2 regions of the Dorea amylophila genome follow, and region 2 is predicted to be linked to the other one. Evidence: riboswitches for the same ligand, from Rfam matches in the RefSeq annotation. Region 2 holds a riboswitch; the other holds the start of a gene.
The links. A riboswitch is a leader RNA that binds a small molecule or an ion and turns the genes downstream of it on or off. The one in region 2 is predicted to bind FMN.
Positions count from the first base shown of each region.

Region 1: linked by a shared signal. The riboswitch ahead of OCV72_RS10695 (ECF transporter S component) and the one ahead of ribD (bifunctional diaminohydroxyphosphoribosylaminopyrimidine deaminase/5-amino-6-(5-phosphoribosylamino)uracil reductase RibD) in region 2 are both predicted to bind FMN.

Region 1 is NZ_JAOQJW010000015.1:73,374-88,373, reverse strand. It holds gene OCV72_RS10700 (VOC family protein) at 1-137, shown strand, start outside; gene OCV72_RS10695 (ECF transporter S component) at 760-1,389, opposite strand; FMN riboswitch at 1,536-1,703, opposite strand; gene ptsP (phosphoenolpyruvate--protein phosphotransferase) at 1,748-3,367, opposite strand; gene OCV72_RS10685 (YitT family protein) at 3,430-4,320, opposite strand; gene OCV72_RS10680 (Tex family protein) at 4,356-6,512, opposite strand; gene OCV72_RS10675 (TetR/AcrR family transcriptional regulator) at 6,719-7,321, shown strand; gene OCV72_RS10670 (diacylglycerol/lipid kinase family protein) at 7,362-8,285, shown strand; gene OCV72_RS10665 (glycerophosphodiester phosphodiesterase) at 8,310-9,131, shown strand; gene OCV72_RS10660 (phosphatase PAP2 family protein) at 9,239-9,907, shown strand; partial or broken gene mutY (A/G-specific adenine glycosylase) at 10,002-11,033, opposite strand; gene OCV72_RS10650 (hypothetical protein) at 11,480-11,893, shown strand; gene malQ (4-alpha-glucanotransferase) at 11,991-13,529, opposite strand; gene OCV72_RS10640 (exonuclease/endonuclease/phosphatase family protein) at 13,588-13,938, opposite strand; gene OCV72_RS10635 (PTS glucose transporter subunit IIA) at 13,988-14,158, opposite strand; gene OCV72_RS10630 (LacI family DNA-binding transcriptional regulator) at 14,475-15,000, shown strand, end outside.
Region 2 is NZ_JAOQJW010000011.1:74,937-89,936, reverse strand. It holds gene ribH (6,7-dimethyl-8-ribityllumazine synthase) at 1-250, opposite strand, end outside; gene OCV72_RS08530 (bifunctional 3,4-dihydroxy-2-butanone-4-phosphate synthase/GTP cyclohydrolase II) at 283-1,500, opposite strand; gene ribE (riboflavin synthase) at 1,519-2,172, opposite strand; gene ribD (bifunctional diaminohydroxyphosphoribosylaminopyrimidine deaminase/5-amino-6-(5-phosphoribosylamino)uracil reductase RibD) at 2,154-3,290, opposite strand; FMN riboswitch at 3,455-3,569, opposite strand; gene OCV72_RS08515 (EAL domain-containing protein) at 3,725-7,093, shown strand; gene OCV72_RS08510 (bifunctional metallophosphatase/5'-nucleotidase) at 7,299-9,158, opposite strand; partial or broken gene OCV72_RS16795 (alanine:cation symporter family protein) at 9,421-9,525, shown strand; gene OCV72_RS08500 (alpha/beta fold hydrolase) at 9,539-10,462, opposite strand; gene OCV72_RS08495 (HD domain-containing protein) at 10,499-11,056, opposite strand; gene OCV72_RS08490 (nitroreductase family protein) at 11,161-11,703, shown strand; gene OCV72_RS08485 (C-GCAxxG-C-C family protein) at 11,916-12,362, opposite strand; gene OCV72_RS08480 (YkgJ family cysteine cluster protein) at 12,416-12,916, opposite strand; gene OCV72_RS08475 (AAA family ATPase) at 12,970-14,559, opposite strand; gene OCV72_RS08470 (alpha/beta hydrolase) at 14,629-15,000, opposite strand, start outside.

The sequences.
Region 1 (15,000 bases), on a different contig from region 2:
TGCAGACAGATGATATGGACGCGGCACTGGCATTCCATAAGGAAATGGATTGTGTCTGTTTCGAAAACCCGGAGATGGGTATCTATTTTATCAATGATCCGGATGGGTATTGGGTGGAAATCTGCCCGGCGGAATAAATTTAATTGGGATTTAATTCAGGAAGGCTGTGGATACCCGAACCGGAATAAAGCTTGAAAAGGCGTTCCTGCTCAGGTTCCATCGGCGGGTCAATTCTAAAGGGGCAAAATTCTGCTAAAAGCAGGCTTTCAAAATTTGAAACTCGGCATACGCCTCAGACAGTCAAATTTTGAAAACCTAACGCAGAATTTTGCCCCTTAAGAATTACCAACGCCTCTTTCACATTCACTGGAACACCTTTCCAAGCTTTATTCCGTGTGTATCAAATGCCTTACGAATGAAATGACAAATGCGTAACCGTAGTGGCCTCCACCGGGTTACACTTCCGGGCATTTCATTTATTAACATCCGCTGTCAGTCACGACTTGAAGGAAACAATAGATAAGGATTATTGTGAATGTGGAATGCCGTTAGAAACAATTAGAGAGTCAGAAGCACCGTTAAAGGAACGAAGCGAACGTGTTTGAGGCGAACGCCGAGTTTGAGCGTAGTTCCTTTGCTTTTAGGTGATTCTGACTCTCTTAGTGTTTCTTATGGTATGGAACCTGAACAAGAAGCCTTATCTATTGTTTCCTTCAAGGACCGAGAGGCCGCTTCCCAGTTAATAAATGAAATCCCAAATTACGCATTCATCTTCAATATCGGACTGATTTTTTTATAAACCAGGAACACGATCAAAGATACCAGTATACCTTTCAGCAGATTGAATGGTCCGACTGCCAGCATCACAAAAGTCTTAAGGTCTGTGATATGTTTGTTTACGGCAGTTCCCATTCCAACCAGGCCGTCGATCGGCATACCGAATGCTTTGGCATATGCCGGTAGTAATACGAAGGCATTCAGAAAACATCCGACTACTGTCATGAATACGGTTCCCGCTGCCATTCCGGCTACTGCTCCGGTTCTGGTATGTTTCTTATGGTAGATCAATGCGGCCGGCACAACCAGTGAACAGCCGATCAGGAAGTTTGCGATTTCTCCGACTCCCGCTGTCATAGTTCCGTTGATTGCAAAGTTCAGTAAGATCTTGATAAGTTCTATTGCCGCTCCGGCGAGTGGTCCCATTGCAAAGCTTCCGATCAGGATTGGTACTTCGCTGAAATCTATCTCATAGAAGGACGGAGCGAACGGAAGCGGAATTTCGAACAACATCAATACTGTTGCGATTGCCGATAACATACCAATCTGTGCCATTGTCCTGATTTTGTTTCTGTTTTTTTCATTTTGTCTTGTCATTACTTTTGTACTCATCTTTCTTTCTCCTTTAAACCGAATTATATTCTAAAGGAAGAAACTTCTTATTTTGAACCATACGATATTCACATTTCAGACAAAAACCCCGTCACCCAAAAGGGCAACGGGGCAATCATATCATTCTGATAATTCTGTAATATCATATCATCCTTCTCTCATCCAGACTTTACTGTCGGTTCCGGAATCTCACCAGATCGGCTGATCATCACATTGATAACATCTGTCCAGATATCTCTGACCAGAAATTCTTCAATGACCAGTTCGCGGACTTTACCGCCGGTTGGGAATCACACCCTGCCCCGAAGAATCTTCTTTCGTCTCATATTATAGTACGGCATAACCGTCTATGCAACCATTATTTTGTGCTCATCTCACGGATCAGTTTTCTGATCGGAAGAACAAATGTCGGAGATACAGACAATTCATCGATTCCCATCTTAAGGAATGTCTCTGTCAAAGTCATATCTGCTCCAAGTTCTCCGCAGATACCAACCCAGCATCCTGCTTTGTGTCCGTTCTCGATTGTCTTCTGGATCATGCGGAGCACTGCAGGATGATGTGAATCATAAATATTGTCAAGTTTGCTGTTCTGTCTGTCAATTGCCAGTGTATACTGAGTCAGGTCGTTTGTTCCGATACTGAAGAAGTCAACTTCCTCTGCCAGAAGATCGCTGATCATCACTGCTGCCGGTGTCTCGATCATAATACCCTGTTCAACTTCACCGTACTCGATTCCTTTTTCTGTCAGTTCTGCTTTGATAGACTCTACGATCTTCTTGATCTCTTTCACTTCATCTACAGAAATGATCATTGGATACATAATTCCAATGTTACCATATGCGCTTGCACGAAGAAGTGCCCGCAGCTGTGTACGGAAGATATCTCTTCTGTCCAGACAGATACGGATCGCACGGTATCCCATGGCCGGATTTTCTTCATGATCAAGGTTGAAATAATCCACCTGCTTGTCCGCACCGATATCCAGTGTACGTACAATTACCTTCTTACCTGCCATGTTCTCGGCTACTGTCTTGTATGCCTGGAACTGTGCTTCTTCATCCGGATAATTATCCGCTTCCAGATATAAGAATTCACTTCTGAACAGACCGATTCCAGCCGCATCATTGGCCAGTACACTTGTAACATCTTTTACACCGCCGATATTTGCATATAATTTGATATGTTTTCCGTCTACTGTTATATCTTCTTTTCCTTTTAATTCCTGAAGAAGTTCTCTTGCTTTGATGTCTTCTTCTTTCTTTTCCTGCATTTTCTTTAAAGTTTCTTCATCCGGATCAATGTAGAATGTTCCTGTGTAACCGTCTACAACCGCCATCTTCCCGTTCCACTCTTCTTTAATATCAACTTCGATCAGTGCCGGGATGTTCATCGTTCTTGCAAGGATTGCTGTATGTGAATTTGCAGATCCAAGTCTGGTTACGAATGCAAGGAGCTTCTCCTTGTCCATCTGGACCGTCTCACTTGGTGCAAGATCTTCTGCCACAACGATCACAGGTTCATCACCGATGGCTCCACCGCTTTCGTTCCCACTTAAGATATTTACCATACGTTCCGAGATATCTTTTACATCTGCTGCTCTCGCTTTGAAATAATCATCTTCCATCTCTGCAAACATCTTCGCAAAGTTATCTCCTGTTGTAGCAACGGCAAATTCTGCGTTTACCTGCTGTGTCTCGATGATATTAACAACAGAATCAATATAATCATCATCTTCCAGCATCATCTGATGTACTTCAAATACAGCAGCATTCGCTTCTCCGACTTCTTTTAATGCTTTTTCATACAGTCCCTGTAACTGCTCTGCTGCCTTTGCGCGTGCATCCTCGTAACGTTTGATCTGTTCTGCAGTATCCTCTATTTTCACACGTTTTACAGGCTGTTCTCCCTTCTGGTAGAACAATATTTTTCCAATTGCAATTCCTTTAAATATTGATTTGCCAGTATATTTCTCCATAAATGATACCTCGTCCTTCCTTCAATCTTTGTTAACATTCTAACTCACAATACCTGTAAAGTCTAGTTTTTCGTAAGATTCAATTCGTCGTAACGCAGCTTTTCCATTGTAAATCCGCGTCCTCTCACCTCATTGATCTGCGTGATCGTGATAAATGCTTTCGGATCGATCTCCTGAATCGCCTCTTTTACCGAATACAGCTTTCTGCTGTGGATAACACATAATACGCCCTGCTGCTTCTGCTCTCCATAACCGGTCTCGATGTCTACCATCGTCACTCCGGCATCAATATCCGTTAAGACTTTCTGACGGATTTCTCTGTATTTGTCCGAAATTACAAATAACTGGATCTGTGACTTCCCAAGAAGCATCACCCGGTTCAGCACAACCGTACTTAAAAACAAATTCAGAATACCATACAGTATCTGTTCCGAATCTGAAAACAGCATCTGAAATCCCAGCACCGAAAAATCTACGATATACAAGAATACCGCTACCGGGACATGAAACCATTTGTGTAACACAAGTGCCAGTATATCTGTTCCACCGGTAGAAGCACCTACTCTTACCACCAGTCCGATACCGATTCCAAGGAGAACCCCTCCATATAATGCCGCAAGCATAGCATTATCCTGCGTCACTTTGTCTATTCCCGGAATGGACTGTGCCATCGACAGAAATATTGGATAAATAAAGGAACTGATGATCGTTGTCAATGCAAACTTCTTTCCCAAAAATACTGCACCGAGAACGAACAGCACCGCATTGATCGCCAAAATAATCATCGATAGGTTCACCTGAAAATAATGGCTGATCGTAAGACCGATACCAGTCGCACCTCCCATAATGATCCCATTCGGCACGATAAACGCTGCCACAGCAAACGACAATACAAGATTGCCGACCAGAACTCCCAGAATGGTTTTGATTATTTTTTCCCAACTTTTTTTCATGTGCTCCATCCTCTCTCCGTACTTTCTTTCCCGGATTATGAAATTCCTTTCATCGTAAGCTGGATCCTCTTCTTCTTAAGATCCACGCTCATCACTTTTACATCCACGATATCGCCAACGCTTACCACTTCCAGCGGATGCTTGATGAATTTCTTATCCGTGATCTCGGAAATGTGTACCAGTCCATCCTGGTGCACTCCGATATCTACAAACACACCAAAGTCAATGACATTTCTTACGGTTCCTTTCAGGATCATGCCTTCCTTTAAGTCTTTCATATCTAAGACATCTGTTCTTAAGATCGGTTTCGGCATTTCGTCACGCGGGTCACGTCCCGGTTTTTCCAGTTCTTTCACAATATCCCGGAGGGTGATCTCTCCAATCTCCAGTTCCCCGGCAAGTCTTGCATAGTCTTTGATCGTGAGGGAAAGTCCGGTTAGCTTTCCTCCGCTGATGTCTTCCAATGAAAATCCCTGTTTCTTCAGCAGTTTTTCTGCAGCTTCATAGGACTCCGGATGTACACTAGTTCCGTCTAACGGATTTGTACCATTCTGGATTCTCATGAATCCGGCGCACTGCTCAAAGGCTTTTGGTCCGAGTTTTGCAACTTTCAAAAGTTGCTTTCTGTCTGTGAATCTTCCGTTCTCTTCTCTGTATGCCACAATATTCTTAGCAATTGCTCCGGATATTCCGGAAATATAAGAAAGGAGCGGTGCCGATGCCGTATTCAGGTCAACTCCGACTTTATTTACACAGTCTTCCACAACACCGGATAAAGCTTCACTTAACTTTTTCTGGTTCATATCATGCTGATACTGTCCGACACCGATGGATTTCGGATCAATCTTCACAAGTTCTGCCAATGGATCCTGCAGTCTTCTTGCAATGGATGTCGCACTTCTCTGTCCAACGTCAAACTTCGGGAATTCTTCCGATGCAAGCTTACTTGCCGAATATACGGAAGCTCCTGCTTCATTTACAATTACATACTGCACTTTCTGCGGAATCTCTTTTAATAATTCTACAATGAACTGCTCAGATTCTCTGGATGCGGTACCATTTCCAACAGAGATCAATGTAATGTTATATTTTTCAATAATCTTTTTCAGCAAATCTTTGGATGCCTGGATTTTCTTCGGTGTCGTCGGAGCAGTCGGATAGATAACCGTTGTTCCGATGACTTTACCGGTCGGATCAACAACTGCAAGTTTACAGCCGGTACGGAATGCTGGATCCCATCCAAGTACAGTCTGTCCTACGATTGGCGGCTGCATCAGAAGCTGATGCAGATTCTTCTTGAATACGCTGATTGCCCCGTCCTCTGCCTTCTCTGTCAGGTCACTTCGTATCTCACGCTCAATCGCAGGTGCAATGAGACGCTTATAGCTGTCCTCTGCCGCTTCCTTTAAGATCGGTGTGGTATGCGGATTATCACTGTGGATCATCTTCTTTTCCAGATATCTTAAGATATCGTCCTGCGGTGCCTCAATCTTCACCGTAAGGAACTTTTCTTTTTCTCCACGGTTCAATGCAAGCACTCTGTGTCCGGCAAGTCTGTTTACCGGTTCTTCGAAATCATAATACATCTCGTATACAGACTCCGCATTTTCGTCTTTTGCCTGTGAGATTACTTTCCCGTGCTGTACGGTTGCTTTACGGATCCAGATTCTGTAATCTGCTTCATCCGATACTGACTCGGCAATGATATCCTTTGCTCCATCAATTGCTTCTTTTACAGAATTCACTTCTTTTTCCGGATTCACATATTCTTCTGCATACACTTCTACCGGTTTATCTGCTTTTTGAAGCGTGATGACTGCTGCAAGCGGCTCCAGTCCTTTTTCCTTTGCGATCATGGCACGTGTCCGGCGTTTTGGACGATACGGACGGTAGAGATCTTCTACCACAACCATCGTCTCTGCTGCCAGAATCTGCTTTTTTAATTCTCCGGTGAGTTTTCCCTGTTCCTCTATACTTGACAGAACCTGTTCTTTCTTTTCTTCCAGATTGCGCAGATATACCAGTCTCTCATACAATGTTCGCAGCTGAGCATCGTCCAATGTTCCCGTGACTTCTTTTCTATATCTTGCGATAAACGGGATCGTATTGCCTTCATCGATTAATTTTACCGCCGCATCGACCTGCCATCTTTTGACTCCAAGTTCCCCGGTAATCACCTGATTAATATCCATATGTTTTGTCTTTCCCTTTCTTGCCGTATTCAAAGAATTTATACTTCTTTATTACGCGGATAATTATAACTGAATTCCCCACTGTATGCAATGGCGTCTATAATACAGAGTTCACTCTGTTTTCTTGAAAATGTATTTTCTCTATGTTATACTGAAGCTACTTGAACTTATCAGAAAAACAGAAATACTTAAAGGGGCTTTTACTTATGAATCAGGAAATACAAGGACTCTCAAAACAACAACTCAAATCCAGGGAAACACGTACCAAGATCTTTCAGGCAGCCAAACGGATCCTGCAAAAGCAGGGTTATGAGCAGCTGTCGATCAAGAACATCTGCGAAGAAGCCGGTGTCTCCAATGGAAGTTTTTATCATCATTTCAAGACAAAAGATGATCTTCTTTCTTATTATATTGAAGAACAGCCGAGTATGGATCCTAATCTTCTTGATCTTCCGTCCAGTGCTGCCGGGACAAAAGAGGCAATCATCTCGGTTTACTTGAATTATGTTCACTACTGCGAAGAGCTCGGAGTTGAATTTATGGCCAATTACTATACACCTAAGAATCAGTCCCTGAACCCTTTGATCCGTACGGAAAGACCATATCCGATCATCACCGTTCACGATTATCTGAAACGCGTAATTGATGCCGGAATCATTTCCCCTCCTGCTGATCTGGAGGATATCACAACCGACATCCGTATGATCGTAATCGGAAATGTATTTGAGTGGTGTTTAAAGAGTGGCGATGCTGATTTTGAGGGTAATATGCGCCGATCCCTTACTACTTATCTGAACGGATTGTTCTGATCATTTTGAAATCTATGAATTAGCAAAGGATGAATACGGTATGTACACGTTTATTGCCAATCCCAATGCCAGATCCGGCAGAGGGATTCTTCTCTGGAAACAGATTGAAAAAATTTTGCTGGAAAAAGAAATCGCATATAATGTTTTATTTACGAAATATCAGCATCATGCTACCCGTCTGGTGCATGATCTGACTTCCGACGGTGCTCCTCATACGATTGTTGTCCTCGGAGGAGATGGTACTTTAAACGAAGTAATCGATGGGATCAGATATCTGGACAAAGTAACACTGGGATATATCCCGCTTGGTTCAGGAAATGACTTTGCCAGAGGTCTGGGACTTCCGACGGACATCCACAGTGCTCTGGAACAGATTCTTTCTCCTTCGCACTACACCGCCATGAATGTCGGAGTACTGGATTACGAAAATAAACACCGGCGTTTTGCCGTAAGTACCGGTATCGGCTTTGATGCCGCAGTCTGCCATCAGGTAATGGTCACGCCGCTCAAAGCTTTTCTGAACCGTCTGAAACTTGGGAAACTTACCTATCTCGGTGTTGCACTTCATAAACTGCTTACATTAAAGCCGGTCACAATGACTGTCACAACCGAAACCGGTGAAATAAAAACCTATCACAAAGTCTATTTTACAGCAGTTATGAATCTGAAATATGAAGGCGGCGGATTCAACTTCTGTCCTGCCGCCAGCGGGACCGATGACAGACTGAATATCATTACTGTCTCAGAACTGACACGGCTTAAGGTTCTCTGCCTGCTTCCGACAGCATTCAAAGGATGGCATACCCGTTTCCGTGGAATCACTCTGGACACCTGCACAGAAGTCACGATCACCAGTGACCGCGCACTGCCTGTACATACCGACGGCGAGCCGGTCTTTCTGCAGTCTGACATCCATGTACATCTGGAAAAAGAGAAGTTACGTATTATTACGCCTTGTAAATAATTCTGTACACAGGGAGGTTATTTTATGCGTTTACTAATTGCCGGAATTATTATATTTTTCACATCGTTCTACTTTTATCTGATCTGGCCGAGGCTGTCCCACAAACAGCAAATCCGCCCATTTCTCCATACTATGTTCGCACACCGCGGATACCACTGTATTGAAAAGGGAATTCCGGAAAATTCCCTTTCTTCTTTCCGGGCTGCAATCTCACACGGATACGGAATTGAACTGGATGTACATCTGTCAACCGACGGAAAACTTGTCGTATTTCACGATGATGATCTGTCACGTATCTGCGGACGCCCGGAAGCAGTTGAGATACTTCCGTCAAAAGAACTGCAGCGCTGCCGGTTACAGGATACCACTGAAACCATCCCTCTTTTTTCTGATGTACTTTCTCTGGTAGACGGGCAGGTGCCGCTTCTGATCGAACTTAAGATTCCGAAATCTTCTCTCAGTATCTGCGAAAAGACATGGGAAGCCCTGAAAAACTATAACGGTCCTTATATGGTGCAGTCCTTTAACACACTTGGCATCTGGTGGTTCCGCCGCCATGCGCCACATGTCCTGAGAGGTCAGCTTTCTTCCAATCTGACTGCAGACAATATTCCGGAACCATGGATACTGTCTTTTATTGTAAAACATCTGCTCGGCAATGTACTCGGACGTCCTGATTTTATCTCGTATAAACTCGCAGACCTTCCGAGATTTGAAGTATGGTTTTTAAAGCATATTCTGCATCTTCCGATTGCTGTATGGACACTTCGTACACCAGATGCGTTAAAGAAAGGAACACTTTCTTACGACATGCAGATATTTGAGAAAAAGAAAATGTATTATTAATTTTGTTAATATTCCATGAACATTATTGTTGATTCATTTTTTTCATGTTATAATGCGCTTTGAAACGAGATAAGATAATAACAAAGGCTTAAAAAGGGGTAGTTCATATGAAAGCCATTGATAAAGCAAAGAGTTTTTTGAAGAAGTACCGTCATGCATGGGTATTATCATACTTTCTGATCTATATGCCATGGTTTGTTTACCTTGAAAAGCGCACAGATGCACGACATTATATGATACACTCTCCAATTGATAATCATATTCCGTTTATTGAATATTTTATTATCCCTTATTTGTTGTGGTTCATATTCATTGCTGTGACTGTGGCTTATTTCCTGATTAAGGATAAATGGGGATTTTACAGACTATGTGCTTTTTTATTTTCAGGTATGACAATCTTCCTGATCATATGTACGGTCTTTCCAAATGCATTAAATTTAAGGCCAACTGTATTTCCACGAGACAATATATTTACCGATATGGTAAAAGTTCTGTATAAAACAGATACACCGACGAACGTGCTTCCAAGCATCCATGTATTCAACTCTATCGGTGCAGGCATTGCCATCTCACATAGTAATGATCTGAAAAAGCACAGATGGATCCAGATCAGCGCTTACATTCTGGCTGCACTTATCATTCTGTCCACAATGTTCTTAAAGCAGCATTCCGTGACCGATGTGATCGCAGCTGTTACGATGGCATGCATTATCTATCCATTCGTATATGTTGCAGCAGACAAGAAAGCTCCTAAGCTTTCCCAACAGCCGACGTAATATGAATAATTATGAATCTATAGAAAGATGCAGGTAACTGTTATATAACTGACAGTTATCTGCATCTTTTTAATTTCCATTGTTTTTCCAATCACTACCGTTCAATCCCCGCATACCCTGTATACTTTTCAAACGCCGACGGAATCGAATACTCCTTCCTGATCTCCTCCGGATGAATAAACAGAAATCCTTCCTCATTCGTCTTCTCCAGCTCATCTACGATCACCTCATATCCTGTCATATGCCATTCGATATGACTGAAGATATGCTTTGCTTCCGGAAGTTCCTGCACACGTACCGGCATCAGACCGATCGTCTTGCTGTACTCCGTAACTTCGTCCATCGAAAGCTTACCTTCCACATTCGGAAATTCATACAGTCCTGCCAGCAGACCTTTTGCCGGGCGCTTCCGGATTGCAATCCGCTTACCGTCTTTGAATATCAGAATGGTTCTTTCTTCGATCTTTCTGGTTTTTGCCTTTTTCTTTACCGGTATCTCTGTCGTTAGCTTCTCCTTGCACGCAATACAATATTCTTTTACCGGACATTCCTCACATTTCGGTTCTCCGTTCGGCACACACACGATTGCTCCCAGCTCGATCAGTCCCTGATTGAAATCACTGGCAGCATCGGATGGTATCACCTGTTCCAGTGTGTTTTCAATCTTCTTGCGGACACTCTGCTTCATGATATCTTCATAACTTCCGGTGATCCTGGAAATCACCCGGAGTACGTTACCATCCACTGCCGGCTTCGGGATTCCGTATGCAAATGCGCTGATAGCCCCCGCCGTGTAATTGCCGATTCCTTTCAATTGCAGAATTTCTTCATAAGTATCCGGAAATATGCCTTCATGATCAACCATGATCTGCTGTGCTGCCTTCTGCATATTCCTGACACGGTTATAATATCCAAGACCTTCCCATAGCTTCAGGAGTTTATCCTCTTCTGCTTCTGCGAGATCCTTCACTGTCGGAAGTGCTTTTAAAAAGCGGTCGTAATATCCTTTTACAGCTTCCACCCTTGTCTGCTGCAGCATAATCTCGGATATCCACACCCGGTAAGCGTCCGGGTTATGGCGCCACGGAAGATCTCTTTTATTCTCGCGGTACCAGTCCACTAGAGGTTGTACGATCTTAACAAGGTCTTCATCTTTTTTTTCTGTATTTTTCATTTTCTATTGCTTCCCCATTTATTTTACTTTCTCGAACATATGATTCATTATAACTTATCATTCTATATAACGTCAAAGCCCTTTTCCTGGAAATGTCGTCCCGATATCGACATCCTCAGGAAAAGGGCTTTAAGAGAAGGGAATGTGGCTGATCCCTGCCACTAACAATATTATCGTTTGATATTATTATATTCCTGTTTCCTTTATATTTCCAATTGGTTATTCTCATATACTTATAGAAAGATTCTATATATTTTTTAAGCTGATTCTTATTTCTTTGTTCTATAGAGGTTATCTATTCCAGCTGTCTTTTATCGGAAAAAGCAATTGGAAAATTTAATTAGAAAAGTCTATACTATTCATAGAAAATAAATATGAATATTTAGGAGGTATTCGGTATGTCAATTACAGCTGAAACAGCGAAAGCACATGCAAATGATCCTGCCGTATTATGCTGTAGAGCAGAAGGCGGAATTACAATTGAACCGGCAAACTTAGAGGATCCTGCAATCTTCGATGAATTAGTAGATTCAGGTCTTTTAAATCTTGACGGATGTCTGAAGATCGGACAGGTTCTTGGGGCAAAATTAACAAAAACAAGTGATTCCCTCTGTCCACTGACAGCAGATAACGTAGAAGGATTCAAATCAGATGACGATTTAGCAGCAGAAGAAGCTCCTGCTGAAGAGGAAGTTCCTGCCGAAGCCGCACCTGTTGCAAGCGTTCAGGGTGCTGTTACTACAATTAAACATGGCAAAGTAGTCATCTCTATCAAAGAAGGAAAAGATATCTATCTTGAACTTCCTATCTAATTTGAAGAGAACCTATGAAAGTATACGAATAGCAAAAGGCAGATATCATTATACAGATATCTGCCCTTTTTATTTCTGCTCCCAGACAGGATACTCTCTATTCTTCTCTGTCCGCTGCTTCTTCAACTTCTTCCATCCAGTTCATTCTTCCGTAACGCAATGTCACTGCATAGATCTCTTTCTGTAATTTCACAGATAATTGATTCTTGCGGATTCTCCATTTCCAGTTCGTTCCGACCGTTGACGGTGTATTCATACGGCACTTGTTATCAAGACCCAGGTAATCCTGCATCGGGATCACGCACCATTTTGCGGCACTTCTCATGATCAGGCTGATCAACGGCTTATTCAGTTCTGCTTCCGGTGTGTAAGTATCACAGAGATACTCGCGGGTCAGCTTCTGCTCATCCTTACTGATGCTTCCCCACCAGCCTGCAAGCGTCTCATTGTCATGTGTTCCTGTATAAGCGACACTGTTCACCGGATAGTTATGTGGCAAATAGTCATTCGCACATCCCGAATCTCTCGAGTCAAATGCAAATTCCAGAACCTTCATACCCGGGAATCCGCTGTCCCTTACCAGCTCACGTACACTGTCCGTAACATATCCAAGATCTTCTGCGATGACCGGTTTTTCACCCAGTGTTTCTCTTACTTTCCAGAACAGATCCATGCCCGGTCCTTTTTCCCAGTGTCCGTCTACCGCCGTCTCTGCCCCATATGGAATAGAGAAATACTCATCAAATCCACGGAAATGATCGATTCTTACCACATCGTACAGGCGGAACACATATGCCAGACGAGATATCCACCACTGATATCCTGTTTCTTTATGATATCCCCAGCGGTAGAGTGGATTTCCCCATAATTGTCCGGTTGCGGAGAATCCGTCCGGCGGACATCCTGCAACAGCAACCGGTACATTTTCCTCATCTAACTGGAACAATTCCGGATGTGCCCAGGTATCTGCGCTGTCCATTGCAACATAAATCGGGATATCACCGATGATCTGAATGCCTTTTTTGTTCGCATAGGTTTTTAACTGCATCCACTGTTCATAGAACTTGAACTGCATATACTGATGGAATTCGATATCAAAATACAGTTCTTCACGGTAATAATCCATCGCAGGTCCCCAGCGCAGCTTGATATCATCTGCCCACAATTTCCATTCCACGCCGTCAAATCTGTCTTTTACCGCCATGAATAATGCATAATCTGACAGCCACCAGCTGTTCTCTTTTACGAACTGCTGATACGCTGCATTCTCATGTACATTACTTCTTTCGTAAGCTTTTCGAAGAAGCGGATAACGTCCTTCGTAAATCTTTTTATAATCAATACTCCCTTTTACTTTTCCCCAGTCTACAGCTTCACATTCTGCTTTTGTCAGAACGCCTTCTTCCACCAGTGCCTCCAGACTGATGAAATATGGATTGCCCGCAAATGTTGAAAACGACTGATACGGAGAATCTCCGTAGCTTGTAGGACCAAGCGGCAGAATCTGCCAGTAGCTCTGTCCTGCTTTTTTTAGCCAGTCCACAAATTCATATGCACTCTTTGAAAAACAGCCGATTCCGTATTCCGATGGAAGGCTGCTGATCGGCATGAGTATGCCTGCTGCTCTCTCGCTCATCTTTCTTTCCCTCTTCTTTTCTTATTGTTTTGATTTTCTTTCATTATAAACCGATCTGTTATACCGTTATCATAACTCCGTAATGATCCGATACGACCGGTGCATTCTTTCCGTTACAGATAACGTTCGAAGTGCGGACATCATCCTGACTGTTAAAATCTCCCATCAGCCAGATAGTTCCTTCCCGGTATTTTGGATCTTTCAATGTCTCCTGTATACATTTCCACTGATCAACAAATGGTTCTTCCTCATCATTCCACCATCCCATATGAATGGTAAAGAACCAGCCACTGCTTCCTTCCGGCTGTATGCCGAGGATACGTCTCGTCTTCCAGTTCTCGTAATCATCCGTCTTACTGGTCAGAAACTGCTGTACCCGTGCGATTGGTTTCTTACTGAGCAACGCCATTCCTTCATCGTATTTTCCATAGCCGGTCTTGGCGCTGATCCAGGTCCATTCATAATAGATACCGCGTTTCTGCCACTGTTGATATCTCTCCGTCTACCGGGCTTACAATCTTACCGTCTGCCGGAATAATTGCAACTCCGTCACCTAAGACTTTCTCAGAAAATACCGAATCCGGGACTTCACTTAACGGCACTGCCTTTCCGGTTAACGGTGCAAGAATTACTTGTGGTATATTTTTACCCTTATTCTCGTTCCCAACGAAACCTCCTCATGTTTTCTTATTACATTTATTTATGCAACCGTTTGCGTTAATTATAGTCAAGTTTTGCATAGTTTTCAATCTATATTTCGATTACGGAACTTAATTCTACCTTTTTCACAATTTAATCGCGCCTTTTTTGTGCAATTTTCCACTGCGCCAATGCATACGTTTGCATTGTATTTCCGCAATTCAATTGCAATATTGATTTGTTTGCTGTAAAATATAAGAAAAATCCAAAAGCTACGAAAATATAACTCTAACGGAGGTTACTTACATGGCAGTAACAATTAAAGATGTGGCTGCGCTGGCAGGTGTATCCCCTTCCACCGTATCCAGAACCTGCAAAAATAATCCTTCTATCAGCGAAGAGACAAAAGAACGTGTCAGAAAAGCTATGATAGAACTTGGATATGAACCGAATTTTCAAGCAAGCAATCTCGCTTCACAGAATTCACGTACGATCGGCATCATTCTCCCTGCTTCTGCCAAAGAAGTCTATGAGAACTCCTTCTATCTGGAAGCGGTCCAGGGAATCAGCCATTACTGTAACGGCAGGCAGTATATGACGACAATTGTAACCGGCCAGGATGAAGCTGAGATTCTTGACGCTGTCCGGTCTATGTCCCGAAGCGGCAAAGTAGACGGTTTCATCGTACTGTATTCCAAAAAAGAAGACCCTGTTATCGATTACCTCTTTAACGAAGGTCTTTTATATATTCTTATCGGAAAAGCAACACAGTACACCAATCAGACGATCTATATTGACAATGACAATCTGCTTGCCGGCCGTGAAGCAACGG
Region 2 (15,000 bases):
CTCCCACGCAGATGACTGCATCATACTTTCCGGACTGTGCCATCTTCTGTGCAGTCAGCGGAATCTCAAATGCTCCCGGTACCCATGCAGCCGTAATGTTCTCTTCTTCTACCCCATGTCTTACCAGCCCGTCGACGGCTCCGCCCAATAACTTATTCACAATGATCTCATTGAATCTGGCAGCCACGATTCCGACTTTCATTCCCTCAGGTGCTACTACTTTTCCTTCTACTAAATTGATCTGTCTCATGATTTCTTCCTCCTGTTATTCATTAAATCTTTTTATAATTCTATTTCTTTGAAAATGTGTCCCATCTTTTCCTGTTTTGTCTTCATATATTTCAGATCATACTTCTGCGGTGGGATCTCCAGCGGTACTCTTTCATTGATCTTCAGTCCAAACCCACCAAGTCCATAGACTTTGTCCGGATTATTGGTCAGAAGTCTCAATGACTTCACTCCGAGATCAGATAATATCTGCGCTCCGATCCAGTACTCTCTGAGATCCGGTGCAAATCCCAACTTTACATTGGCCTCTACCGTATCATATCCCTGCTCCTGCAGTGCATATGCCTTGATCTTATTGAGCAGCCCGATTCCTCTGCCTTCCTGCCTCATGTAAAGAATGATCCCTCTGCCTTCTGCTTCTACCTGACGCATCGCTGTCTGAAGCTGCAGACCACAGTCACATCTAAGCGAGCCAAATGCATCACCTGTCAGGCACTCCGAATGTACCCTGCAAAGTACATCTTCACCGTCTCCGATATCACCTTTTACCAGTGCAAGATGATGTTCTCCTGTAATATCATTGATATATCCGTGAAGTCTGAAATCTCCATACTGCGTCGGAAGGTCTGCAACCGCCTCTTCTTTTACATGTTTTTCATGGATTCTCATGTAATCCTGAAGATCACGGATCGTAATAAATGTAAGATTATGCTCTTTTGCAAATTCCCACAACTGTGGTGTACGCATCATTGTGCCATCTTCTTTCATAATCTCACAACACACGCCGCATTCTTTCAATCCAGCCAGTCTCACCAGATCAGTCGTCGCCTCTGTGTGTCCGTTCCGCACCAGGACTCCGCCTTTTCTGGCAATGAGTGGAAATACATGTCCCGGTCTTCTGAAATCTTCCGGCTTCGCATCTTCATCCACACATTTCATGATTGTATAGGAACGTTCTGCTGCCGAAATACCTGTCGTCGTATCAACATGGTCCACCGCAACGGTAAATGCTGTGCTGTGATTATCGGTATTCTCCGCAACCATCGGTGGAAAGTTAAGCCTTGCTGCAATTTCCGCACTCATCGGTGTACAGATAAGCCCTTTCGCATAAGTCGCCATAAAATTGATATTCTCCTGTGTTGCAAACTCTGCTGCACATACCAGATCCCCTTCGTTCTCTCTGTCCGGATCATCTGTAACCAGAATAACCTTTCCTTCCCTCAGATCCCTTAGTGCCTCTTCGATTGTATTGTACTGATTGTTTTGTGACATTCTATTTATCCTCCTGTTCTAAAATCCGAATTCCTGCAAAAATTCCATCGTAATTCCGGATTCTTTTTTCTCTTCTTCACTCTTTCCAAGGCCTAACAGCCTTTCTACGTATTTTCCGATCACATCATTCTCCAGATTCACCGAATCGCCCGGCACTTTTTCCAAAAGCGTCGTTTCTTCTCCTGTATGCGGGATAACCGATACCTGAAATCCCTCTTCCTCTACTTTTGCCACCGTCAGGCTGATGCCATCTATACAGATGGAGCCTTTTTCTACGATCAGATGTAATATCTGCGGCGATGTTCCGATAGATACCCAGATGGCATTCTCCTCCCGGATCAGAGACCGGATCACACCGGTTCCGTCAATATGACCGCTTACGATATGTCCTCCAAATCTTCCGTCTGCAGCCATTGCCCGTTCCAGATTCACCTGACTTCCGACTTTACAGCTTCCCAGACTGCTTCTCCTGATGGTCTCTGCCATCACATCTGCAGTAAATCCATCCGGCTGAAGTGATGTAACTGTCAGACACACTCCATTGACTGCGATACTGTCACCGATCTTCGTTCTTTCCAATACCTTCTTCGCCCTGACTGCCAGAACTCCCGACTCTCCGGTCAGCTGCATATAGCGGACCGATCCTTTCTCTTCTACGATTCCTGTAAACATGGCCCCTCCTGTTCTTTTTCACATACCTGACAGATTATCCTGATGTCTTCACCGATCCGGCAGATATCCGTACATTTCAGTTTCAATGCTTCTGATGGAAGTCCGATGCCGATTCCTTGCACCGGTGTCTTACTGTTCTTTCCGCCAAATAATTTTGGTGCGATAAAACAGTGTACCTCTTTTACAATTCCTGCCCGCAGTGCACTGTCGTTCAGCGTGCCCCCGCCTTCCAGCAGAATGCTGTCAATACCCTCATTTCCAAGATATGTCATCAGCTTTTTAAGGTCTATCTGACCTTTTTCATCCGGACAGCAGACGGTATCCACGCCTTTCGCATGTAGCCGTTCTATTTCTTCTGTTATTTCTTCGTTCTCTTCCCGTCCTGCATAAGCCACGATTGTCCGGTACTCTTTTGCACTTCTTACGATCTGGCTGTCAAGCGGTATCCTAAGACTGCTGTCGCATACTATTCTGACCGGACTTTTCCATCCTTCTACCCGGACATTCAACATCGGATCATCCGCAAGTACAGTCCCGATACCGGCCATAATACCCATATACCGGTGCCGCATATGCTGCACTTCCTGTCGGGCCGGTTCTCCTGTGATCCACTTCGATGCGCCCGTCTTTGTCGCAATTTTCCCATCCAGTGTCATAGCATATTTCATCACTACATACGGTGTCTTCGTCGTAATATAATGGAAGAACACCGGGTTCAGACAGTCACATTCTTCCCGCATAAAATCCTGAACTACTGTAATTCCCGATTCACGCAATATCTGTGCACCTTTTCCTGCCACCTTTGGATTCGGATCCCTGGAACCGATCACCACTTTTTTAATCTTCTGTTCTATGATCGCTTCCGTACACGGCGGTGTCTTGCCATAATGACAGCATGGTTCCAGCGTAACATAGATTGTCGCACCCTCTGCCGATTCTGTAAGCGATGCGATTGCATTGCGCTCTGCATGAAGTTCTCCGCATTTTTTATGATAACCTTCCCCGATGATCCGGCCGTCTTTTACGATCACCGCACCTACCATCGGATTCGGATTCGTCCATCCTTCTCCCTTTTTTGCAAGCTGGATTGCCCGGAGCATGTATTCCTGATCCGTCATTTTTCTTCCTTCTTTCTTAGTTATACAATAACCCCTGCAGGATACCTACAGGGGAAATGATCTGTTACATGTAACTGACAAATGATCTGTTAACCAAAAAAGCTCTGAAATGGATCACCATCTCAGAGCTCAGACACTACATTCATCTATTAAAATAACTGTACCATCATCTTCTCTCATCCAGACTATACTGTCGGCTCCGGAATCACACCGGATCATGCCTCTCGGCCCGCGGGCTTTACCGCCGGTAGGGAATCGCACCCTGCCCTGAAGATTTCGTTTTTTTTATCATAATACTTTATATATCATTTGTAAAGCAAAAGTTTGGAAATAGCAAACTCCTTTTCACATTGATTTCATCTGCCAATTTTGTTATTCTATACGTATAGATTATTGTCACCTGAGAATACGTAGAATCTAAAGGAAATCAAATTATGAAAATAGAGAAAAAAATATGGCTCTCGTTGATCGCATCTGTCTTATTTGCCGTCATCTTTTCCATCTGGATATTCAGACAGGATACTGTTCGGAACGAACTGCCTTTTGATAACACCACCTCACTGAAAACAACAAGTTTTAAAACTGACGGTGCGAAAACAGAATCTGTGATCCTGTCCGATGAATTCCACACACAAAAAGCGATTCTTTTCCAGACTACTCATACCAATGCAGAAGTCTGGCTTGATGGGAAACTTATTTATCAATACGGAAATGAAACACACACACCCAAATTCATGAAATCACCCGGCTCCTGCTGGCATATTGTAGACATTCCGGCAAACAGTGATGCCAAGAAACTGACCGTCAAAATCATCCCTGTATATCAGGGTTATTATGGGAACCCGGCTCATCTTTTTCTGGGTACGAGGGGCGATTGTATTCTGAAGATTCTCAGCCAGAGTCTAGGAATACTGATCGTCAGTTGCGGTGTTTTATTTTTGGGATTTCTCTCTCTGGTATTGTATATTGCAGTGATCCGTAAGAAACAGGAGGATTTTTCCGAAGAAACATCTAAAATATTCCTGAATCTTGGAATCTTTTCTCTGTTGATCGCCTTATGGTCCCTGAAGCAATGTGGTTTTCTGCAGTTTTTAGTTCCGGATGGAAGAACACTGTATTTTATTGACTTCTTTACATTTTATCTCTTTCCTGTACCGTTTAATTTCCTTTTGTATGATATTTGCAAAAGTAAATTCCGAAAAGGTGCCCTGTTCCTGTCTGTTTCTTATCTGATCAATATGGGCGCAGCCGTCCTTCTTCAGTGTATGGGAATTGTCGATATCTTCCTGATTCTTCCGATCACGCATCTGATCATGCTTGTGAATGCAGCATATACGATCGGACTGATCCATTACGAGGCAAAACAGCTTGGAAACGAACTTGCCAGAAAATTCAGATACCCGATGTACCTCATTATGTATTTTGCCTTGTCGGAACTATTGGTTTATTATATCCGCAGATTCCAGCAGACATCTGTATTTCTTCCGCTTGGGACTCTGCTGTTTATCCTTATGCTGATCTGGATCCAGGTATCGCAATATTATGAGCAGTGTATCCAGAAGCAAAAACTAATCTACTTCCAGAAACTGGCTAATATAGATATGCTCACCGAAGCCATGAACCGGAATGCCTATGAAAATATGATCCGTTATCTGGACGAGCAGGAGCTGGAATTACATACAACCGGAGTTGTCTTGTTAGACCTTGATAATCTGAAGGAAATTAATGATAACTTTGGCCACGAAAAGGGAGATGAAGCCTTAAAGCTTTGCTATCAGTGTATCCGCCAGGCTTTTCCATCGGAACAGAATTGTTTCCGAATCGGTGGAGACGAATTTGCTTATATTTTCCATAAAGATGAAAAAGAGCTGATTGCCGATAAGATCCATAAACTGGAGCTGCTTCTAAATGAAAAGGATCAGGATCTTTCCTATTCTCTCAGCGTCTCCTCCGGATATGCCTATTATCAGCCTGACACCGATATGGATTTTAAAGATATCGTAAGACGCAGTGATACTATGCTTTACCGTGAAAAACGAAGAAAAAAAATATCACATTCCGCTTCTTCTCATCCGATGCTTTCTTCCGGAAAGCAATCTCGTGCACAAGGGATCACGGATGAACTGATCACGCAGGAGAAAAAATACCAGCATATTTCACCGACGGAATTATGCGGGATCATTGACCTGCTCAGTCCAAGTACCGATGACTATCTGTACTTTGTTGATTTCCGGACCGACTTTTACTATATTGCACCACAGTCACTGGAACGTTTCTGCGTTCCTCAAAATGCTTTTTATAATGTTATGGAAACACACCGGGACTTTGTATATGCCGAGGATTATCCGCTGCTGACTGCCGAATTCCGTGATCTGCTTACTACCAACCGTTGTATCCATAATATGGAATACCGCTGGCTGGATCTGAACAGGAATCCGGTCTGGATCAACTGCCGCGGATATCTTGTACGGGATGATTATCAAAAGCCGCTCTACATGGTTGGATGTATTAATGAGATCGGCGAAAAGCAGAAAGCAGATAATATCAGTGGACTTTTCGGCGAGAATGGTCTGATTGAATACCTGAAGACCCAGGAGACTCCTCTGGAAAATGGATTTCTGTTACGCCTTGGTATTGATAATTTCAAATCGATCAATGAAAAATTCGGATGGGATTATGGTGATTATATTCTCCGGAAAACTGCAGAGTGTATTTCGCACTGTATTTCAGGGGAACAGCAGGTATACAAATTATCCTCTGATGAATTTATCATCGTGGATATTACTTCTGACGATAAGCAGACAGCAGTACACCTTTACAATAAAATCAGGGAAAACATCAACCAGTTTATTAAAAAGAATCATTATACGGCAATCTTTACGATTTCCGGTGGGATTCTCCCATTTTATAATCTTCTGGAAAGCGAATATGATGAAATGATGAAGCGGACAGATTTTTCATTGAACACAGCTAAAAAACGGGGAAGAAACCGTTATTACATTTTCAATGAACAGGACTATCAACGGTTCTTACATCTGAAAGATATCAGCGATGTCCTTCATGCGGCAGTCATACATGACTTTCGTGGATTCTCTGTTGCCTTACAGCCATTGGTGAAAGCAGGCTGCAGACAGCCTTTTGGTGCGGAAACCTTGATGCGTTTTTCTTCCGGACAGTTCGGAACTATCTCACCGGCAGAATTTATCCCTATCCTGGAAGAAAGCGGACTCATCATTCCGGCCGGCCGCTGGATCATAAGGGAAGCTCTACAGGCATGTAAAAAGCTCCGTGAAACAATTCCGGACTTCCAGGTCAGCATCAATATCTCACAGATACAGATTGAAAAGTCTGATGTGATACAGGATATCTCTGCTGAACTTGAAAATGCCAAACTTCCTCCGGAAGCATTGATCGTGGAATTAACAGAAAGTGCTTTGCTGGAAGACAATTCCAATGCACGGCATTTCCTGAAGGAATTAAGAAAAGCCGGCATACGGCTTGCACTGGATGATTTCGGAACCGGTTATTCGAACTTCCATTATCTCAATGAACTTCGTCCGGATATCATTAAAATTGACCGTTCCTTTACCGCAAAAGCTATAAAAGATGCAAAGGAATATGATCTTTTAAAACGATTCTGCACTATGATACACCGTCTGAACATAAAAATCTGCATAGAAGGTGTGGAGACTGAGGATGAATGGGAAAAGATTCGACTGCTGGATCCTGATTATAGTCAGGGATATCTGTGGGGAAAACCTTGCTCTTTCGATGAACTTCTTCAAAAAGGACTCCGGGTTTAATAAAACCGGAGTCCTTACATTTTGCTGTCGAAGCCGACAAGACTCTGACCATCTACTGTTTTCAACCTGCTCCGGGATATTGTGCATGTGTGTTGATTCCGTCTTAATTTTCTGCTATTTGGCGCATGCGATTACAAAACTATTTTTCTGTAAACAAAAAAAGTGCGGAAGTCCTTGATTTTTTTAAGGGCTTCCGCATCTTGAATTATCCTTTATTTTTCTGAACCAGGCAGATACTTCCTGCTCCGCTACTGAGCAACAGTAGTATCATCCAGAAGAATATCTCATTATTATCCGCTGTTTTCGGACTTTTTACCGAAGTTTTTGTTCCACTTGCTTTTTCTTTATTCTCTGTTTTCACAGCTTCCAGCTGTTCTTTCGCTGGCTGCTCCGGTACAGGCGGTGTAACAGGCACAGGTGGCTGTCCCGGTTCTTCTGCCTCTTTGGTTGTCTGAATCATGTTCTGCTTCGCTGCACTTGCCATAACTGTATCAGAGCCCTGTTCAAAGAAGCGAATCAACAACTCTTCACAGCAGGAATATTCTCCGGTCTCCACTGCACCGGCAAGCTGAGGATAGCTGTCAGAGCCGGCAAGGTAATTGTTAACTGCTACGGTATACTCTTTTGTATCATCCAGATCCTGCCCATCTTTTTGCACAGAAAGCACACGGGCACCCGCTGGCTGCGCCGGATCGAAGCGGACGGTAATTCCGCCAACCTGCAGATAACTTCCGCTGTCATTTGGCCACGCATCCCACTCACCACTGTCATTTGCAACAATACAGTTTTTCTGAATAGTAAGACTGGTCTCCAGCATTTCCTTTATCTGTGCGCCGGTCAGTTTTTTGGTCACCACATAGTTTCCATAAGGGCTGACATTGATGACATCTCCATACGTTACCGTTCCGGCAGCGATAGAAGCACGGATTCCACCAGCATTTTCAAAGGCTATATCAGCCCCTGTGGCAAGCAGGTACGCATCCGTTATGACATTTCCAAGATTTGTCTGTCCAATACGGATATGTTCCCAGACACCGTCTAATTCCACCGGTGAAGTACCGATGACACGATTCAGTACTGTCTCGTTTTCCGCTTTGATCGTATCCAATACAGCTGTCACGGAAGCATCCTTCGGATAGTTTTGTGCCGCTTCATAATCGACCGATGTCTTCTTATAATCCACATGTACGCTTCCATTCTCATCCATAGTACAGTTCAGATCGATCAGACCCACAGTATTTAAATAATATCCACTTTCCGATACATAGGTTGTTGAACCATCCGGTGTCGTCACAGATTCACTGAGTTCAATATGCTCATGTCCACACAGCCACAAATCGACACCGTCCACCTGTGCAGCCACACTCTTTGGATCAAGCGTATGGGACAATGCGATCACCACATCACACCCCTCTGCCTTTAACGCGGCAGCTTCCTTTCTTGCATAAGCTACCGCATCCTGAAAGTCCAGCCCTTCCACGTTAGATGGTGTTGTCTTATTTTTCATCTCCGGATCACTTACACCAAACACACCGATCTTCAGTGTTTTTCCATTTTTTGTAATCTCTTTTACAAGTGCATCCGTATCAAAAAAGGATGTTCCGTCTGTATTTTTGATGTTACCGGATAAAATTTTGACATTAGCAATTCCACCAAGCTCTTTTAAACGATCTTTGCCATAACTCCAGTCATGGTTTCCTGTAGTCATTGCATCATATCCACAAGCTTTCATCAGTTTTGCCACTGATTCTCCCTTTACCAATGTCGCAATCGATTGTCCATGAAAAGTATCTCCGGAATCCAACATCAGCAAACCGTCTGCTCCTTCCGTAAATGCCTGTGCAATTCCGCTCAGCCGGTCCATTCCGATCACCTGATTGTAATCGTCCTCTTCTACCCGCGCATGAATATCATTCGTATGTACAATTTTTACATCAAAAATTGTACTTCCGGACGCATTTCCATCCTCCGCCTGTACCGGCACTGCCGCAAATAATCCAAAAACCATCCCAAAGGTCAGCAAAAGTGCCGTTACCTTATTCCATTGTTTTTTTAATTGCTTCATCTTAACTCCTTCCTTTAATGAAACGGACATTCGTAATCCGCCTTCACTCCTTGTTTATGAAAACAGGTCCTTTTGAAGAATGCGATAAAAGACTCTCCGGTTGTAATAACATAATCTGTCACACTGTTCTTCTATATTGATTATGATATCATGAAACTTTAACGCCCTCAACCTCACATTTGTTCTAATTGCAGGAACTGAATTTTGAAGAGCAATGTTGTTCACAGCATTGCTCTTCTTTGCGTTTTAGGAAGGAATAGTAGGAGATGTTTCTCCTTTTTCCGCTCTGACTACGGCTCTTGCCGCTACGATTGAAATCGGTAATATCCTTGGTGTCACCACAGCTATGGTATCCGGTGGTCCCGGCACCTAATACATTTTTATAATGCCTTGTCCATGAATGCAATAATACCCGCTTCGACTTCGTTCTTAATCTCAGCATAATTATGTATCTCGTGACGGTATCCCGAGTACAGCTTCGTTGTTACGTTATGTCCGGTCTGTACCAGCCAGTTACTTACCTGATATACACCGACACCATACTCACCTACCGGATCCTGATCTCCCGCAATATTATAGATTGGCAGATCTGTCGGCACTTTTTCGGCCCACTCTGTTCCCTCGATCTGTAACATCATCTGGATGAAATCATATACCGAACGGTTGCTGGTCGGTCTGGTAAATGCATCAAACGGATCATCGGCATGATCCCGCTGTACATACGGATCGGCACAGATCCACTCATTTCCGATGCTGACCTCTCCACAGCGCTCACACATCCATCCCATCAGTTCTCCGGTATATGACGGATCGGATTCTTCTCCATGTCCTGCATCGATCGCTTCTTTTAATTTCTTTCCCGTCTCTTCTGCCCCGCGGAAGATTCCCGTTGTTCCGCAGATGGTTGCCCCGGCCAGTTCGTCCCCGTATTTTGCAATGAAATCTCTTGTGATAAAAGATCCCATGCTGTGTCCGAATAAGAAATATGGCAGATCCGGATATTTTTCACACACGATTCCTTTCAATGTATGCTCGTCTTCCATCATTGTATGCGGTCCTTTGTCTCCCCAATCACCCCACACATTATTGACCATTGCTGTCTTCCCATGTCCTACATGATCGTCTGCTGCCACGATATAACCCGCATCCATGAAGGCAGATATCATATGCAGATAACGTCTGGAATGTTCACCAAATCCGTGGATCACCTGGACAATTCCCTTCGGTTTGCAAGCCGGAACATAGATCCATCCCTGGACCTGGTCACGTCCGTTGTAGGACGCAAAAGATACTTCGTGTAACATAATGTATTCCTCCTTTTCTATCTTATCCGTACGATTTTAGATTCTTTTATTCTGTACGGTTATAAGCTGTTCTTCAAAAATCCTCCGGTATTCCTCTTCCACCTTACCAAATGCTCTGACCTCATACCTCAGATCAATATGCAATTTTGGCGCTTCGCTCTCCTGTTTCTCTCCCAGAAGAAACGTCAGATCATACCATAGCATTGCCTTATCAATCACATTCAACTGCATCTTCTCTTCCGGTGTCAGGTCCGAACCGAGAAATTTTTCATAAATCATAGAAAGCATACGTTCTTCGCGTTCATTATATTCCGGCAGTTCCTTCTTAAAAGGCGACGGAACATCCGACATATAACACTCGCTTGCATCGTGAAGCAGGCATGCAAGCACCACCCTATCCGACAGGCCTCTCGCCTTTGCCTCTTTTGCACAGCAAATGCAATGTTCCCCGACCGACCAGAACGTCTTCACATGACCATTTCCTCTGCATATCAGAGACAGCGCATGTGCAATATCTGCTATGTCAAATAACTCCGGATCCGGTTCTGTTGGTTTAAAATGTTTTCCTGTGTAGGTCGTAATGTATTCGCTCATATCCTTCCTGCTTTCTTTTGTCTAATACTTGTCTAAATACTCTTCTCTTCCCTTTTCTTATATTCTCAATTATACTATAAGAAAAAAAGATAAGGGGGTTTTTTATGAATTTATTATCAATTTTCCAGCAACGCCACAGCATTCGTAAATACACCGGTGCACCTATTGATGATGCAGCATTGACACAGATCATTCAGGCCGGACTTCTGTCCGCTTCCAGCCGTTCAATCCGCCCATGGGAATTCATCGTCGTCAAAGACAAAGACATGCTCCGTCATCTGTCCGAATGCCGTACCGGCGCCGCCTGGATGTTGGCCGGCGCAGATGCGGCCATCGTCGTCATCGCCAATGCCGAAGTCTCTGATGTATGGATTGAGGACAGCTCCATCGCCATGGCAAATATGCATCTGATGGCCGACAGTCTTGGTATCGGAAGCTGTTGGATCCAGGGACGGTTAAGAACTGCAACTTCCGCCGATTCCGGTACTGCATCTATTACAACCGAAGATTATGTGCGTGAATGTCTGCATTTTCCGGAAGGGTATAAGCTTGAAGCGATTCTGTCTCTGGGGATGCCGGCTGAGGAGAAAACACCTGCCGAACTTTCAAAGCTTCCATTTGAGAAAATTCATTATGAGAAATTTTAAAATCCTTCATTGTCTGCGGAATCTGCCCCCAACCAGACTTTACGAATACATAACAATTCCTGCCACTGGCAGCTTCTTACGAACGCATGGCGATTCAGAATATAAAACAGAGCGGTACCTTCATCGTACCGCTCTATTTTTTATATTCAACATCAATCGTTCTATTATCCTTTTATTCTTTATATATTCCCCGATTTTTTTGCTGTCTTTTTCTACTTATTCTTCATATATTCTTCCAAAATCTCTGCTGCTCTTCTGCATGCTTTCACGCACGGTCTGCTCTGATAATACTCTTCCGTTCTGACCGCAGGCTCTTCCAGATCTTCGCCCTTCTCCAGCCCAAGAAGTTCCCGGCAAATTAGACTTCCTTCCGATTCTTCAAATGCTCCGCAAAGCTTCTGCACAAGTGCATAAAGCTTCTTTTTCCCCGCCGCATCTTTCGGATCATCGTATCCGTACAGATCACCGATCACCATGACCATCCCCGTCACAGCACCACATACTTCACGAAGCTTGCCGAATCCTGCTCCGAACGGGCTTGCTTTTTTTGCTGCCTCTTCCACTGTTATTCCCAGTTCTTCCGCAAATGCTGCATAGACCGACTGGCTGCAGTTGTAGCCTGTGCGGAAGAGAGATTCCGCTTTGTCTGCTTTGTTCATTGATTTTCACCTCCGGTTGTAATTACCTCTTTATCATTCCATTTACATTATCATCAATGAAAGTTATATATTTTCTTTAACCGTTCCCAGATCTCATATGCTACAGGACACACCGCTATCGCATCAAGCATACCATACAAACTCCCCAAACGTCCCGATTGATCCGTATATGGATACTTCTTACAGCCATCCGGCTTGCACTCCTCTAAAAGACATTCTCCATTCTTTTGAAGAAAATCACATGGTTTATTTTTCGTTAAATAAGTCCCTTCTGTCTCATCTTTTTCCAGATATGTCTGAACAAATTGCGGCTCTTCCATCTTAAGATACTCTGCCACTTCCTTCACTTCATCTGTCGTAAGTTCCGCACAGTACTCTTTACAACAGTTACGGCATCTGCCGCAATCGAAGTTTTCAAATAATTCTTTGTGCAGTTGTAAAAATTGCTGGTCCAGTTCTTCTTCATCCGCATTGCATTTTAAGAAGCTTCGAAATCTTAAGTTCTCTTTTTCTTTCTTTTTTGCTTCAAAATGTATTTTTCTTTCCGGGAGCATTTTATTCACCTCTACTATGCTTTCATTTCACTTATATGCCTGACGAAACACTGTTATTTTTTCTTATACGCCTTAATAACACACTCATGTTTCTTATCTTTTTTACTATAATTAATCCCAACCAGCAAAATATCACCTGTATAATCTTGAATAGAATCCGGATATTTTCTATCCTTTATCTGCTGCAATGCACTCACAGCACTTTTATTCCATTTCAATTCCACAACAAGCGCCGGATAATCACTCTTATATTCCGGTTTTAGAATAAACACAAAATCCGCAAAGCCTCGTCCTGTCGGTAATTCTCGAACCGGCTTAAAATAATATTGCATCGCACTCAGATATGCCAATGCCAACACACTGCTAAGTGAATTTTCATTATTGTATTGAATTGTTGATGCATATTCCTCATGTATCTTTTCTATCCGTTCTGCAACCGCTTCACCATCCATATCTAACGTTGCATCTAATAACAATTCGGATTCCTGCTGGAAAAGTAACATCTCGTTCCATCGTTTTCTCCGCGTCGCACGAATCAGCTCCTGTCTGATCTCCTCATTCGGTACAAACGCCATTCTGGAAGCGCCCGAATAACCCAGATATCCCATATGAATCAAATACGTCAGGACATCGTCTTTATTCACAATATTTGCAATGTCATTCTGAAATGAAGCAACGTCCACTTCAACCGCTGCCCCCGACAACATTTCAATAATTGCAGTCTTTAATCCATCAAAATCCATATTAATCAATGGAACGATCGAATCATAGGAAGCCGTTCCAGACCAGTAACTCTGAAAATTTCCATCGGTCATCAGATTTACGACTGCGTTTGGATTATAGACATGATATTTTCCTAATTGATAGCCATCATACCAGCGCTTCACCTCTGAAAAATCCTTTTTATATTCCTCACAAAGTTCTTTTACTTCTTCCTCTGTGAATCCAATATAAGAGGCCAGTGGTCCCGCATTCAGCATCGAATATTCACGGAAATTATTAAGTGCCGATTGTGTTCTTTCTTTTTTTATCGGTAAAATTCCTGTAAGATAGGCGAGCTGGATATATTTCGTAGGTTCCGTTCCCTTGAACATACTTCTCAGGAAACGGATATATTCATCCTGTACTTTCTTATTTGCCGACTCATCCCGGATAAGCACATCCCATTCATCAATGATAATAATAAATTTCTGTCCTGTCTTATCCTTAACCCGTGAAAGCCCATCCGGCAAAGATCTTACATCCTCAGACAAAATTTCCGGATAAATTTCCCTCAATTCATCCAATACTATCCTGGTAATATATGCTACAACATTTTCTGCTTCTTCACAATTGGTCAGAAACCATTGTACATCTATATGGATCACATCATATTTATTAAGATGCTTCTTAAAATCTTCTGTTTTTCCTATCTCAAGATCAAAAAACATCTCTTCCGAATCTGCACCTTTGCTATAGTATGCTGCAAGCATATTCGCCGCATATGATTTTCCAAACCGGCGTGGACGACTATTGCAAATATATCCGTCTGTTGAGTCCAGTACATCATTCATGCAGGCAATTAAGCCCGTTTTATCTATATAGATTTTTGAATTCAGTGCTACTTGAAATGCACTGTTATCCGGATTCACAAATCTTCCCATATATTACACCTTCTAATCTACTTCTATACTGATTATGATACCATGAAACATCAACGTCCTCAACTTCTATTATAAGCCACTTTTCGCACCAAACATCCATCTGACACCCTTAGCCAGTCTCTTCCCCGCATCAGCAAAATGTCCTCCCGCATTCCACTCTAAAACCACAGATTCCACCATCGAGTCCTCCTGTAACAGCCCTTCCTGCGCCCTGGTCCTGTCACCGACCGCTGCCATTACTTTGTTCTTCGCCTTCTCTTCCTTTCCGCCAAGACTCAGATACACGCTACATTTACTCTGAATCACATGATTCCTCACATAATGGTCCCAGTCCGGGAACCACAACGAACCCGAACAGCATACAATTCCAGAAAACACGTCACTTTCATAAGCTGCCCATAGCGCGAATAATCCGGCAAGCGAATAGCCCATCAGCCAATG